Regions from separate parts of the Paraclostridium dentum genome, predicted to be linked through region 3. Evidence: riboswitches for the same ligand, from Rfam matches in the RefSeq annotation. Region 3 holds a riboswitch; each other region holds the start of a gene.
What was found. Region 3 has a riboswitch for lysine ahead of ACN6I1_RS01560 (amino acid permease). Riboswitches for the same ligand answer to the same signal wherever they lie in the genome.
Positions count from the first base shown of each region.

Region 1 (3,975 bases), 820 kb from region 3:
TGTATTATTTTCTCATCCTGGTGATTTTACACCAGTGTGTACAACAGAATTTTTATGTTTTGCAAAATATTATTCTAATTTTAAAAAAAGAAATACTGAACTTATAGGTCTTAGCGTTGATAGCAACAGCTCTCATTTAGCTTGGCTATACAATATATTTTTGCATACAGGTATTGAAATTCCATTTCCTGTAATAGATGATAGAAAAATGGAAATTTCTAGATTATATGGAATGATTTCAGAACAAATGAGTGATACATCTACCGTAAGATCTGTTTTTATAATTGATCCAAATCAAATTTTAAGAACAATATTATATTATCCTTTGACTACAGGAAGAAACATTCCTGAAATAGTTAGAATAATAGATGCCCTTCAAACTTCAGATGAACATAATGTTTTAACACCTGCTGACTGGCTTCCTGGAATGCCTGTAATTTTACCACCTCCTAAAACTTATAAAGAGTTAAAAGAAAGAATTAAAAGTTGTGACAAAAATAAAAGCTGCATGGACTGGTATCTATGTTTTATAGATGATAAAACTTCTAATAACAAAAAATTAGATTATAAAATTAATGTTAAAGGTCGACCTCAAATAGATTCCCCAGAAAATAATATCCCAGTTAACCCTAACTGCCCTGATTTAAGTAGATTAGTAGGGACATACGTTTTGGGAGATCCTACAAGTGTCGATGCGTTTTTGCTTGATTTTGTAATATATGCATTTGTTGAGATTAAACCTGATGGTACTTTATTTGTTCCAACACCTCGTTACTTACGTCAATTAATTTCACTTAGAAAAGACAATCCAGACCTTCAGGTAATTGCAGCTATTGGTGGATGGGGGCAAGACGGATTTTCTGATGCTGCATCTACTCCAGCTTCTAGATATAATTTTGCTCGCCAAGTAAACTCACTTATAAAGCAATATGACTTAGATGGTATAGATATAGATTGGGAATATCCTGGAACTAGTGGTGCAGGTATTAAATCTAGACCTGAAGATAAGGAAAACTTTACACTTTTATTAACAGCTCTTAGAGATGTAATTGGAACTGATAAATGGTTAAGTGTTGCAGGTACTGGAACAAGAGAATATATAAATAAAAGTGCAGAAATAAATAAAATAGCTCCTTTAATTAACTATTTCAACTTAATGAGCTACGATTTCACTGCTGGTGAAACAGGTGAAAAAGGGCAAAAGCATCAAGCAAATTTATATGAATCAGAACTTTCTTTACCAGGATATAGTGTAGATATTATGGTTAATAATTTAATTGAAGCTGGAATGCCATCAGAAAAAATATTACTTGGAGTTCCTTTCTACGGCAGACTAGGAGCTACTACAACTAAATCTTTTGATCAGCTTAGAAAAGACTTTATAAATAAAAATGGATATACATTTAAATTTGATAAAGAGGCTCAAGCTTCATATTTAGTAAAAGATAATGAATTTGCTATGTCTTATGATGATATGCTATCTATTTATATAAAAACTCAATATGTAATAGATAATTGTCTTGGAGGTATTTTCTCTTGGATGGCACCTTATGATAAAGCAAATATACTCGCTAAAGCAATGAGTGATGGAATTAATAATCCTAGTGAATTAAGACGTGAAATAGAAGAAACGTATGGTTCTAGCTTTTTAGTTTAAAAAACAGTCTATCTTAATAAGATAGACTGTTTTTTATTTTCATAAAATTTAAATTTATATTTACAATTTAATTTAATATGTTATAATTAGATACATAAATTTAAACAGAATATAACTAATGGTAGAGGTTGCATTATTAAATAGTACTATTATTGAGGGAAAGCACCTAAGATTTAATAGGAAAGGTAATGATGCCGAAATATATAAGTTAAGCTTAAAACTTATATATTGGGGTTATGTATAAGATATATAACACTGTCACTTTATGTGGAGGGCTATCTTTAGATTAAAGTTATTATATTTTCAAATTATAATTTCAGGTCTAGGAATATCTCTTAATATTCTTAGACCTTTTTTATTATCATTCTCCATTCTCGTTATATTCTCAATACACCATTTGGAGGTTACATTATGTTAAAAAGAGAAAAAAGGCAGGCATCGCTTGGTGATTCACTTCTATGTTTAGGATTTTTAATTTTTACACTATCAATATCTTTAACTAAACTAGGACTTTCAGCTCATATTCCACTAGTTTTAGGTGGCGTTTTCTGTGGATTTGTTGCAATATTTAAATTAGGATTTACATGGAAAGAGCTTGAAGAAGGTATATTATCAACTATAAATTCTACTATGCAAGCTATTATAATTTTATTAATTGTTGGTATGTTAATTGGTACATGGATAATTTCAGGGGTTGTTCCAAGTATGATATATTGGGGATTGAACATACTTTCTCCAGGAATATTCTTAGTTGCCACAACTATTATATGTTCTATAGTTTCTATATCTACAGGTTCTTCTTGGACTACAGCCGGTACTATAGGTATAGCCCTTTTAGGTATAGGAAGTGCTTTAGGTATTCCTAAGGAAATAATAGCTGGTGCTATTATCTCAGGTGCATACTTTGGTGATAAAATGTCTCCACTTTCAGATACAACAAACTTAGCTCCGGCTATGGCTGGTACTAATTTATTTACGCATATAAAGCACATGCTTTATTCAACTATTCCGGCATATGTTATTGCGCTTATACTATATGCTGTAATTGGATTAAAATATGCAGGACAAGTTATAGACAATAGCCAAATTTTACAAATACAACAAGCTTTAGCTTCAAACTATAATACATTATCTCCGTTATTACTATTAATACCTGTAATGGTTATAGTAATGGTTATATTTAAAGTTCCTGCTATTCCAGGTCTTGTTATAGGTACATTACTTGGAGGTTTTGTAGCTATAGTTTTCCAAGGCGCTTCAATTAAGGATGTTTTAGAAGTTGCTCAAGTTGGATATACCTCAAATAGTGGAATGGCCTTTGTGGATGAACTATTAACTCGCGGTGGACTTAATAGTATGTTAGGTACAGTATCTCTTATGTTATGTGCTTTAACTACAGGCGGAATACTTGAAAAAACTGGAATGCTAGAAGCTTTAGCTTCTGCTATATTAAAATTTGCAAAAGGAACTTTTGGTTTAGTAGCCGCAACTATCTTTACATGTATAGGAACTAATTTAGCAGTTGCTGATCAATATTTAGCAATAGTAATGCCTGGAAGTATGTACAGAGAAGCATTTAAAAAGCAAGGTCTTTGTCCAGAAAATCTTTCTCGTTCGCTAGAAGACAGTGCAACTATAACATCTCCTCTTATTCCTTGGAATACATGTGGAGCATATATGAGTGCTACACTTGGAGTTGGATCATTTGTATTTTTACCATTTGCATTTTTTAATCTTCTATGTCCTTTAATGTCCTTGACATTAGCTGCTACAGGATTTGGAATTACAAAATTATCAGATGAAAACTCAGAAAAACTTGAAAGTTCTATAGCATAATAAAAGGATGGCTATCGCCATCCTTTTTTATTTTTTATATCCAATAATCGCAGCCCCTAGTGCCCCTATTATTTGAGTATCATCAGCTATAAAAATTTTCTTTCCCAAATTATTTTCTATCATATTTACTAAAACGTTACTTTTAGCAACCCCTCCAGTAAATGCAATATCATCTAATATATCAATTCTAGATAACATAGACTTAGATCTATTTGCTATAGATTGTAATATTCCTGATGCTATTGATTCTTTAGATATGTTTTTTGCTAATAAACTAATAATTTCTGATTCAGCAAAAACAGTACACATACTTGATATATCTTGTGGAATTGCATCTTTAGCTAAGTTATCAATGCTTTCTACATCACTTCCCAGTAAATTAGATGTGACTTGTAAAAAACGACCTGTCCCTGCTGCACATTTATCATTCATTATAAAATTAGATACATTTCCATCATTATCTAAGTTTATAACTTTACTAT
Region 1 covers NZ_CP183813.1:1,178,111-1,182,085, reverse strand. The annotation lists gene ACN6I1_RS05195 (peroxiredoxin) at 1-1,657, shown strand, start outside; lysine riboswitch at 1,772-1,943, shown strand; gene nhaC (Na+/H+ antiporter NhaC) at 2,069-3,493, shown strand; gene ACN6I1_RS05185 (acyl-CoA dehydratase activase) at 3,521-3,975, opposite strand, start outside.
Region 1: another riboswitch for lysine. It lies ahead of nhaC (Na+/H+ antiporter NhaC); the one in region 3 lies ahead of ACN6I1_RS01560 (amino acid permease).

Region 2 (3,975 bases), 1.1 Mb from region 3:
AGAAGAGAACTCTTTAGTTGCATGTGGAGGTTCACAAACTTTATTCGAAACAGGAGTAATAGATTATTTAAGAAAAGGAAGATATGATTTTCTTGACAGATATAAAGAGGGCCTTAAGCCTCAGGACATGAAAGACATATATAGAAAATCATTTTTTGCAGATGCATATTTTACAAGCACGAATGCTATAACAGAAAATGGAGAACTTTACAATGTTGATGGAAATGGAAATAGAGTAGCAGCAATGCTATATGGTCCAGACAAAGTTATTGTTATATGTGGAAAAAATAAAATTGTTAAAGATGTAGATGCTGCTATAGAAAGAAATGAACAGTTTTCTGCTCCTGCGAATGCTAAAAGATTAGATACTAAAACACCTTGCAAATCTTCAGGTTATTGCATGGACTGTAAAAGTAGCGATAGAATATGCTGTGAATATACTTTGATAAAAAGACAAAGATATCAAGGAAGAATACATGTTATTTTTATAGATGAGAATTTTGGATATTAATAATTATAGAAAACTAAATATTTAAACAAGAAGCCATATTAAAGCCCTTGAATCAGGATTGATATGGCTTTTTTGTTTAATTTTAACTATAGGAATATTATGTAATCAAATAAGAGACAATAAGTAAATAATAGTCTTCTATGGAGGTATTTATATGATAATAAAAAACTTTTTATATGCTTATCAAATAAAAAATATTCAGGGTATACAACCTAATAAAGAATAAGGAAAAAACCATATTCTAATGGGATATATAAATTTTAAAGAAGAAGTTTATGTAACTAAAAATCAGTTACATAAAAGGAAGATAAACAATAAAAACTTATTTGATAGCATATTGAGGCATAAGAATTTACCTGAAACATATAATCCTTGTAAACAGTACAGTTTTAAAGTTTTTAATGAAGAAATATTTGGAAAACAAGGAATTTTAGATGAAGATAAATTTTCTACAATAGAAAACAAAGATATTATATGTACAAAGTTTATCGGATGTACATTCAGAAACTTAAATTTTAAAGAATGTAGATTTGTGGGTTGCATATTTGAAAATTGTAAATTTGAAGATGGAGGAGTGAGTTTTGAAAATTGTAGTTTTTTTAAAGAAGAAAGCCAAAGTAAGCCATCTTTAAATAAATATGATAATTTTTCATCTCATTTTATAAATTGTAATATCTATGCAAAATTTTTAAACTGCATATTGTCTTTTTCTGTTTTTGAAAAATGTAACTTAAAAACAACTAACTTTGAACAAAGTGCACTAGATAATATTATAATTATAGATAGTTATTTGGATATGATAATTTTTGCTGATTGTGACTTATGTGGGGCCAAAACTATTTCAACATATATTAAAGATTTAGAATTCAGAGATAAATTCCAAACCAAACTAGATGAAAAAAGCTTCTTTGATAAATTACCTATTAAGTTTAAAACTAGAGACGAATATGAAGGTCTTTATATGACATATGAAACCTTAGCTGATAAGTTTAAAGAAAACTCCTTAAACAATAACTTTGGAGAGTACTATTACCTATGTAAAAGCACTCAAAGAAAGTCTTTAAAAATAATACCTAAGTTAGAATCCTATTTATACTGGCTAACTTGTGGATACGGAGAAAGACCTGAATTTGCAATATATTCATCGTTAGTTATTATACTCATATTTTCAATATTGTATTTGTTTTTAGGAGTAGAAGTAGATGATAAAACAATTATTTATAATATGAGCACTATTAAAACTCTATCTATGTCGAAGGTATTAAAAGATCTAAATGAAACATTAAGTTTAAGTATTGGTTCTTTCGGAGGAGTAGGAACAATAAATTGTAAGCCTACAGAAGTTAGTTATATATTAACAAATCTAGAAGTCTTAGTAGGTGTTGTAATGATGGGATTAGGCATAGGAACTTTAACTAGAAAAGTTGTTAGATAAAATTCAAAATTAATGAAGATTTAGAAAATACTGAAAAAACAGTTGATTATTTACAATAACATATATATAATTTACTTAATATAAAAGTGAATTAAAAAGGTAGAGGCGCGGTACTTATGAGTACTAGTAATGAGTTAAGCACGTAGATTTACTAGGAAAGGAATTATCGCCGAAGTTTATAACTAATGCTTTAAGGTTATATGCTGGGGATGTATAGAATATGTACATCACTGTCACAAATTATATTTGTGTTGAGCTATCATTTAAGGAAAAAATATTATGTATATTTTGCATAGTATAAAAAGCCTTGAGTGTATACTCAAGGCTTTTTCTTATTTAAAGCCCTAAGTACTTATTACCCTTTGAATTCACTAAAGTTAAATTTAGGGAGGATTTTTATGAGAAACAAAAAATATGTTGTAGCTTTATTAACTTTAGTTTTAATAATTTTAGTAACACCAATTTCATTTGCTCAAGAAACAGACATAGCATTTCAAAATGCAAATAAATTTAAATTCTTAACTTTAATTCCACCGATAGTATCTATACTTTTAGCTTTTATTACTAAAAATGTTGTAATATCACTATTTATAGGTATTTTATCTGGTAGCTTTTTACTTAGCTTAAATAGTACTAATTTAGTTTTAGCTTTACCTCAAGGATTCATAGATTTTATATATAGAGCTCTTAATTCACTTGCTGATCCTTGGAATGCAGGTATAATACTCCAAGTTCTAGCTATTGGAGGAGTTATTCATCTAGTAGCAAAAATGGGAGGAGCTAAAGCAATAGCAATAAGTTTAGCTGATAAAGCTAAAAGTTCCAAAGGAACTCAAATTATAACATGGTTTTTAGGACTTTTAGTATTCTTTGATGATTATGCAAACTCATTAATAGTAGGGCCTATTATGAGACCAGTAAGTGATAAAATGAACATTTCAAGAGAAAGGCTTGCTTTTATAATTGATGCAACAGCTGCACCTATTGCAGGACTTGCAATAATATCTACATGGATAGGATTAGAAGTTGGACTTATAAATGATGCATTTTCAGGTATTGGCCTAAATAATGATGCTTTTGGGATATTTTTACAAACTATTCCTTATAGATTTTATAATATATTAATTTTAGCATTTGTAATTATAACTATTGTTTTAGCAAAGGATTTTGGTCCTATGAGAAAAGCTGAGATTAAAGCTAAACAATCTCATTTTAATAACTTAGATACAAAACATAACGATTCAATTCAATCAGAGTTAGAACCTAAAGATGGAGTGAAGTTGAGTGTATGGAATGCTATTATACCTATTGGAACTCTTATAGTTACATCATTAATATTTTTCTATTACAGTGGTTATACATCAATAGTTAATGGTGATAATATTGAACTTCAAAATTTAATGCTTAAATCACCATTGTCATTTTTAGCTATAAAAGAATCTTTTAGTTCAGCCGATGCATCTGTAGCACTATTTCAATCATCTATTATTTCAAGTATAGTTGCTATTTTAATGGCTGTTTCGAAAAAAATATTTAAAGTATCCGAAGCTATAGAAATTTGGATAGATGGGATGAAAAGCTTATTAATGACAGCTGTCATATTAATACTAGCATGGTCTTTAAGTTCAGTAATAAAAGATTTGGGTACAGCTAAATTTTTAGTTACATTACTATCAGGGTCTATGCCAGCATTTTTACTACCTAGTGTAATATTTATACTAGGATCAATAATATCTTTTTCAACAGGTACGGCTTATGGAACTATGGGTATACTAATGCCTCTTGCAATTCCTCTTGCGCACTCTATAAATCCAGATATATCATTTATAGTGATATCTACAAGTGCAGTACTTACAGGAGCTATATTTGGTGATCACTGCTCTCCTATATCAGATACAACAATACTATCATCTATGGGAGCTGCATGTAACCACATTGACCATGTAAAAACACAAATGCCCTATGCGTTATTTGTAGCAAGTATAACTGTATTATTTGGGTATATTCCTGCAGGTTTAGGAGTATCAAT
Region 2 covers NZ_CP183813.1:1,480,688-1,484,662, forward strand. The annotation lists gene ACN6I1_RS06560 (lactate utilization protein) at 1-511, shown strand, start outside; gene ACN6I1_RS06565 (pentapeptide repeat-containing protein) at 756-1,946, shown strand; lysine riboswitch at 2,039-2,213, shown strand; gene ACN6I1_RS06570 (Na+/H+ antiporter NhaC family protein) at 2,345-3,975, shown strand, end outside.
Region 2: another riboswitch for lysine. It lies ahead of ACN6I1_RS06570 (Na+/H+ antiporter NhaC family protein); the one in region 3 lies ahead of ACN6I1_RS01560 (amino acid permease).

Region 3 (3,975 bases):
GCTTACATTAATTTCTTCGCTGTCTTCTTTATGATCATAAGTTATATATCTATTCACAATAGCATTAGAAATTTCTTTTTTAACACTTTCTATATTTTTGATACTATATCCATTAAAAGTTTTGCTATCTATCTCTATTCCATTTTTCATAGTTTTTTCATACATCTCTAAAATCAAATTTTTATTTAATGCCTCTTCTACTATATAATTAGATAGTAAAAATAACATATTAGATGTATCTTCTACTTCTTTATATGATAAAACAGGTAGTTCATTATAATATTGATTAAGTTGATTTGAGATGTCATTTTGTTCTAGTACTTTATCTGGAACTTTTAATATTTGTTCTAACATATCTGTTGATTCATAATCATCTATTCTAACTTGCCCTGCCATTATTGCACCTATATATTTTTCATCTACTATAATAGGTATAGCAACATCAACTATATTATAGTGACATAAATATATATATGGTTTATTCATTCTTACAGCTTCTAACCCACCTCTTGAATCACATTTTTCACAGTACTTTGATAACTTAGAATTACCTCTTACTAACTCACAAAATTTGTGGCACCTACTGTGTTTAGTTATCGGATTTCCTTTATAGTCCACTATAACTATTGCCATTTTCGTAACTAGCGAAAGATAATCTTGTAAATTATCCCATTTCTTGAAATCTATTATCTTATTTAGACTTAAATTTTCATTTCTCACTTTTCATACTCCTTTAAAGGCAATTTTATATCATGTACTAATTTTATCATATATGAATAATATATTGTTTATTATGCAGACTATTTAGTGGAGGTGGATTTTATGTTAAATTTAACTGCTAAAGAAAAAATGTTATTAGAAGACGAAAAAAGCCATGAGCAATTATGTGTTCAAAAATATCAAGAATATGCTAAAAAAGCTTCAGACCCACAGCTAAAAAGTTTATTTAATGAACTTTCTCAACACGAACAACAACACTTAACTTCAATAAATCAAATTTTAAGTGGTACTGTTCCAAATATTAATCAAGGTCAAAGCCAAGGAAATCAAAACTCAAATATGCAAAATTCAAATACTATGCCTAATATGAATTTACAATCATCACAAATGAATGCTTATAATGAACAAGATAAAATGTTATGCCAAGACTCACTTAGTACTGAAAAATATGTATCATCTACATATAATACAGCTATCTTTGAGTTTGCAGATAAAAACATACGCCAAGTGTTAAATCATATTCAAAAAGAAGAACAAGAACACGGAGAAAAAATTTACAATTACATGAGTCAACATAATATGTATAACTAGAAAAATAGGATGTGATATCAATTAATGGATCACATCCTTAACTATTTTTATAGTGTTAAATATTTATATATTATCGGTATATCAATGATTTTCTTTACCAATTTAACTTAATTTTTCTCATTTTTATAAATCATCTGAAAATAGTTAACTTTACCAATATAATTTTTTTTATTGACTTATTTTAAATTTGTTTTATAATTGTATACAACAAGTAGATAACTGAGATAGAGGCGCGAAATTTATTAGTAGTATTATGGAGATAAGCTCGATGAAGTAATATGAAAGGAAATTTCGCCGAAGTGAATAGTTAATAGCTTTAATACTATTTACTGGGCTTATATAAAATATATATAAGACTGTCACATTTTGTGGAGTGCTATTTTCAATGAAAGCGTACGGTATCATCATACTTAGTTAGTATGAATTTTTTCGTATAAAGTCATGAGCATAGTCTCATGGCTTTTTTTATTTTCATAAAGATTTATTATCTTAGTTACTTACTTATGGAAAACTAACTACCATAAGGAGGATAAGTAAAATGAGTAATGAAAATCAAGATTTAAAAAGAGGGTTAAAAGCTAGACATCTAAATATGATTGCTCTAGGAGGATCAATCGGTACAGGTATATTCCTTGCAATGGGTGATACTCTTCACCAAGCAGGTCCTGGTGGTGCTTTATTAGCATATGGGTTAATAGGAGTAATGGTTTATTTCTTAATAACTAGTTTAGGTGAGATGGCAACATATATGCCTATATCTGGTTCTTTTAGTTCTTATGCTACAAAGTTTATTGATCCAGCACTTGGTTTTGCACTTGGGTGGAACTATTGGTATAACTGGGCAATAACTATAGCTGCTGAAATGGTTGCAGGATCATTGATTATGAAATATTGGTTCCCTAATGTACCTGGATTTTATTGGAGTATATTTTTCTTAGCTATAATTGTAGGTTTAAACTTTTTATCAGCAAAGGCATATGGCGAATCTGAGTATTGGTTTGCAGGAATTAAAGTTGTAACTGTAATAATATTTTTAATAATAGGTGTGTTAATGATACTTGGTGTAATGGGTTCTGATGAAATAGGGTTTCATAATTACTTTATAGCAGATGGACCATTCCATGGTGGTATAAAATCTGTATTTGCTATATTTTTAGTTGCAGGTTTTTCATTCCAAGGTACAGAACTTATAGGAGTTGCAGCCGGAGAAAGTGAGCAACCTGAAAAAACTATACCAAAAGCTATAAAATCAATTTTTTGGAGAATATTAATATTTTATCTAGGAACTATAATTGTTTTAGGTGCTATTATACCTTTTACTCAAGCTGGGGTTTCTGAAAGTCCATTTACTATGGTTTTTGAAAAAGCAGGAATAGCTGGTGCTGCTTCACTTATGAATGCAGTAATACTTACATCTGTTTTATCTGCAGGTAATTCAGGTATGTATGCATCAACTAGAATGCTTCACTCAATGGCTAAAGAAGGACTTGCCCCTAAAGTTTTTGCAAGAACTAATAAAAGAGGTGTTCCTGTAAATGCATTAATATTAACTACATTAGTAGCTTCTGCATGTTTCTTAACAGGTATATTTGCAGAAAGTACAGTTTATGTTTGGTTAGTTGCTGCATCTGGACTTGCTGGATTTATAGCATGGGTTGGTATAGCAGTTTGTCACTATAGATTTAGAAAAGCATATATCCATCAAGGTCATAGTTTAAAAGAATTAAAGTTTAAAGCTAAATGGTATCCATTCGGACCTATATTAGCACTTATAATGTGTTTGATAATAATATTAGGCCAAGGATACTCTTGTATAACTCCAAATGGAGTTGACTGGCATAGTTTAATAGCTTCTTATATAGGTATACCTTTATTCATAGCTTTATATGTTGGATATAAAATTAAACATAAAACTAAAGTTGTATCTTTGGATAAAGTTGATTTAACTTTTGATGAAAATATAAATAGTAGTTCAATAGATAGTCAAATAAGTGAATTAAATTAAATAAAAAAGGCTGATTTTAAGATCAGCCTTTTTTCTATATTCTTTCTAATTTATATATAACAGGGTGTAACCCATCATTACAAGAATGTATTGCAACTCCCTCTTGTTTTACATAAGGGCTATTATTCCCTGATGCTAAAAATTCAACTTTGCTTTTTAAACCTGCCCATGCACCTTTACAAAAACGTTCTGGCATTTCGCAATCTTTTGATATAAATTCATCTCCTACTTCACCCTTAGCGCAAACTAATGGCATGTTTTCTTTTGCATATTCTACGAAAATATCATTCACCTTTAATTTTTTTAATATAGTTATTTTAATATCTGAATACTTTTGTGATTCCATTTTTTCCCCTCCATAAAAAATTTATGTAATAACTATATTCTAAACTAAAACTTATTTCATATAAACACAAATAAAAAGAAAATCTCGAAGTTATTAATAACTTCGAGATTAAAATAATTTATATTAACATAAATCTATTACTTGAACTTGATATACAACAGTTATAATTTGACCAGGAACCATAGTATTTAAATTAAATCCTGCTGATGGGTTGTAATCTGGATGAGGAACACCATTTACAGTTACAGTTCCTAATACAAATATAGAATTATGAGGAGTATAGTCTACAAATACTACATCTGTAGCATTTATA
Region 3 covers NZ_CP183813.1:361,583-365,557, reverse strand. The annotation lists gene ACN6I1_RS01570 (PocR ligand-binding domain-containing protein) at 1-720, opposite strand, end outside; gene ACN6I1_RS01565 (spore coat protein) at 823-1,311, shown strand; lysine riboswitch at 1,529-1,698, shown strand; gene ACN6I1_RS01560 (amino acid permease) at 1,850-3,316, shown strand; gene ACN6I1_RS01555 (TIGR04076 family protein) at 3,351-3,662, opposite strand; gene ACN6I1_RS01550 (hypothetical protein) at 3,786-3,975, opposite strand, start outside.

Region 4 (3,975 bases), 1.4 Mb from region 3:
ACAAATAATCCTCCGAAAAACGCTATAGTTGACCACTCAATACTGGAAAGGATTTCATCAACATCTTGTTTGCCTATAAACATCATTATAGTAGCTCCTGTCAAAGCGACTATACTAGATTCAAGGTTTAAAACATTGTGTAGAATAAATCCAAGTAAAATAAATATAATCATAATAATACTCTTTATAAGCAGTGGCTTATCTTTAATTGCTTTTTTTTCATCTAAATTTAAAATTTTTTCTTTTGCTTTATCATCTACAAAAAGTTGTTTTTTAAACATAAATTTAAAACACAAGATAGTTAAAAACAAAATGATTAGAACTATAGGACCTAAGTTTATTATAAAGTCTGCAAAACTTAGATTTGCTGCACTACCTATCATTATATTAGGTGGATCTCCTATTAGGGTTGCAGTACCTCCTATATTAGATGCTAGAATTTGAGTTACTAAAAATGGAGTTGGATTTATATTTAGAATTTGAGTTATAACTATAGTCATTGGCCCTATCAATAAAACGGTGGTAACATTATCTAAAACAGCTGATAAAACAGCGGTTAATATTACAAAACATAGCATAATTTTCCAAGGATCTCCCTTTGATTTTTTAGCTGAAAATATAGCTATGTATTCAAACACACCTGAATTTTTGACAACAGAAACAAATAGCATCATGCCTATTAAAACCCCAATTGTATTAAAATCGATATGATGCAGGCCTTGCTCAACTGACAATATGTTAAATATAATCATAAGTAAAGCTCCTGCCATCGCTGCAATAGCTCTATTTACTTTTTCTGAAATAATAGCTAACATAACCACTAAAAATATGATGATAGCTATTACTTGTTTAATAAGCACTAATATCGCCCCCTTATAATAATAAAGATATTAAAACCTATAAGTAGAGTATAGTTGAAAAAACTTAAATGTGTTAAAAAAAAGGAAAGTTCTTTTAAAACAAAGAAAATAGTAAGTTTTCTAAATATTATTAAGTGCTATTAATTTAAAATTAAAAGTTTAATTAATAAAATTAAGTAATATTTTGAATTTTACATAAGAATATTAAAAATTAGTTGATATCTTAATTAAATATATATATAATAAATAAAAACTCGTACTCGTATTATTTAAAATGTTAGTACGAGTTTATTTATTTAATGCTGATTTTGAAATAATATTACATAAAATTAAAGTTTAAATAAAATAAAATTGTTGACAATTATAAATTAGGTATGTAAAATTACATATAAATAAATTGAATACGAATTGTAGAGGTCGCGATAATAATCAGTACCAATAATGAGTTAAGCAACGAAGAATTATTGGGAAAGGGATTGTTGCCGAAGGATGTAGCTGATGCTTTAAGGCTATGTACCTGGGGATGTATATAATATATGCATAACTGTCACAATATTAAATTGTGTTGAGCTACATTTAAGGAATAGATGCTATATATTTCTAGCTAAATTTTAATCCCCCTTAAGTGAAACTTAAGGGGGGTTTTTGTTTATAAAAAATGATTAATACAAAATAGGAGGACTTAAGATATGAAATTACAAGGTACTATGTCAGTAAAAGGAAATGAATTATATATAGGTGGAGTTGGATGTAAAGAACTTAGAGAAACGTATAAAACACCACTTTATGTATTTGATGAGGAGTTAGTTAGAAACAATTGTAAAGAATATATAAAACATTTCAAGGTCAATGAAAATAAAAACAGAGTTGCATATGCAGGTAAAGCATTTTTACCAATGTATATGTGTAAATTAATATCTGAAGAAGGCTTATATCTTGATGTAGTATCAGGTGGTGAACTTTTCACAACGCATAAGTCAGGTTTTCCTATGGAAAAAGTATTATTTCATGGAAATAATAAAACAATAGATGAAATTGAAATGGGAGTAAATCTTGGAGTTGGGAGATTTGTTGTAGATAATTACTATGAATTAGAGTTATTACAGAACATTTGTGAGCAAAAAAATAAAATTCAATCTATATATTTTAGAATAACACCAGGAATAGAAGCACATACTCACGATTATATAAAAACAGGACAAATTGATTCAAAGTTTGGATTTGCATTATCAAATGGAGATTTACAAGATGCATTAGAAAATATTAAGAAATATGAAAATATAAACCTAGTAGGATTACATGCTCATATAGGATCTCAAATTTTTGACGTAGAGCCATACTTAGATGAAGTTGAAATAATGATGAACCTAGTAAAAGAAATAAAACAACAACATAACATAAACATAGAGGAAGTTGACTTAGGAGGAGGTGTAGGTGTTTATTATACAGAGAGTGATGAACCTAAAACAATAAAAGAGTTTTGCAGTGCAATAATAAAAAAAGTTGACGATGTATGTAAAGATATAAATATAAGTGTTCCAATATTAATAATAGAGCCAGGAAGATCAATAGTTGCAAATGGAGGTAGCACAATATACACAGTTGGATCTATAAAGGATATAAAAGATGTAAGAACATATGTAAGTGTTGATGGTGGAATGACAGACAATATAAGACCATCATTATATCAGGCAGGTTATGAATGTTCAATTGGCAATAAAATGGGTATAGAAAAAAATAATAAAGTTACAATAGCTGGTAAATGTTGCGAAAGTGGTGATATACTAATAACAGATGTTGATGTTATGGATATAGCAAGTGGAGATATATTAATAATGTCATCAACTGGAGCGTATGGATATTCAATGTCATCAAACTACAATAAAATAATAAAGCCTGCAGTAGTATCTGTTAAAGATGGCAAAAGTAAATTAATATGCAAAAGAGAAAGCTTTGAAGATCTTTTAAGATTAGAAATCGCTGACTAAAGGTAAAAAATTAAATAAGACACAAAGGAGAAAATAATGAAGTCATTTTGGAAGAATTACAAATCATCAATAATCTTAATTTTAGCAATTATATTAGGGGGAATCGTCGGAGCTATAATGGGCGCTAAGGCAGCCATATTTAAGCCAGTAGGAGACTTATTTTTAAATTTATTATTCATGACATTAGTACCATTAGTATTTTTTAGTGTAACTTCAGCAATTTCTAATATGGGAGAAATGAAAAGATTAGGAAAAATATTAAAAAATATAGTTTTAGTATTTGCAATGACTGCTATAATATCATCTATTATAGGTATAATTGGAGTTATAATTATCAATCCAACAAAAGGATTAAATCCAGATATGTTTGCAAATTTAATGCAAAGTTCGGTAGAAAAAGTAGATACAGAAAAAGTTGGATTATTACAGCAACTTGTAAACACAGTTACAGTAAGTGATTTTAAAGATTTATTATCAAAAGCAAATATGCTACAACTTATTATATTCTCAATTTTAGTAGGTATAGCAACAGCTATGGCAGGAGAGATTGCAAAACCTATAGCTACCTTCACTCAAGCAGGTGCTGCAGTTATGATGAAATTAGTAAACTTAATAATGAAGTTAGCGCCTATAGGATTAGGATGTTATTTTGCAAGTGTAATAGGAGAATTAGGACCACAAATATTATCAGGATATGCTAAAGTCTTTGTATTATATATAATTCTAGCAGCTATATGCTATGCAGGGATATTCACATTATATGCTTATATAGCTGGAGGAAAACATGGAGTTGAAGTGTTTTGGAAAAATGCTATAGCACCTACAGTTACGGCTTTAGCAACTTGCTCTAGTGCAGCATCAATACCGGTTAATTTAGATGCTAGTAAAAAAATGGGAGTACCAAATGATATAGCAGAAACTGTAATACCTCTAGGTGCAAACATACACAAAGATGGATCTGTAATAGGTGGAGTTTTAAAAATAACTTTCTTATTTGGATTATTTGGAAGGGATATAACTAGTATATCTGCAATAATTTCTATAGTATCAGTATCTTTCTTAGTTGGAGCGGTTATGGGTGCGATTCCAGGAGGAGGTATGATGGGAGAAATGTTAATATTAAGTGT
Region 4 covers NZ_CP183813.1:1,712,357-1,716,331, reverse strand. The annotation lists gene ACN6I1_RS07800 (SLC13 family permease) at 1-860, opposite strand, end outside; lysine riboswitch at 1,264-1,441, shown strand; gene lysA (diaminopimelate decarboxylase) at 1,550-2,848, shown strand; gene ACN6I1_RS07790 (dicarboxylate/amino acid:cation symporter) at 2,885-3,975, shown strand, end outside.
Region 4: another riboswitch for lysine. It lies ahead of lysA (diaminopimelate decarboxylase); the one in region 3 lies ahead of ACN6I1_RS01560 (amino acid permease).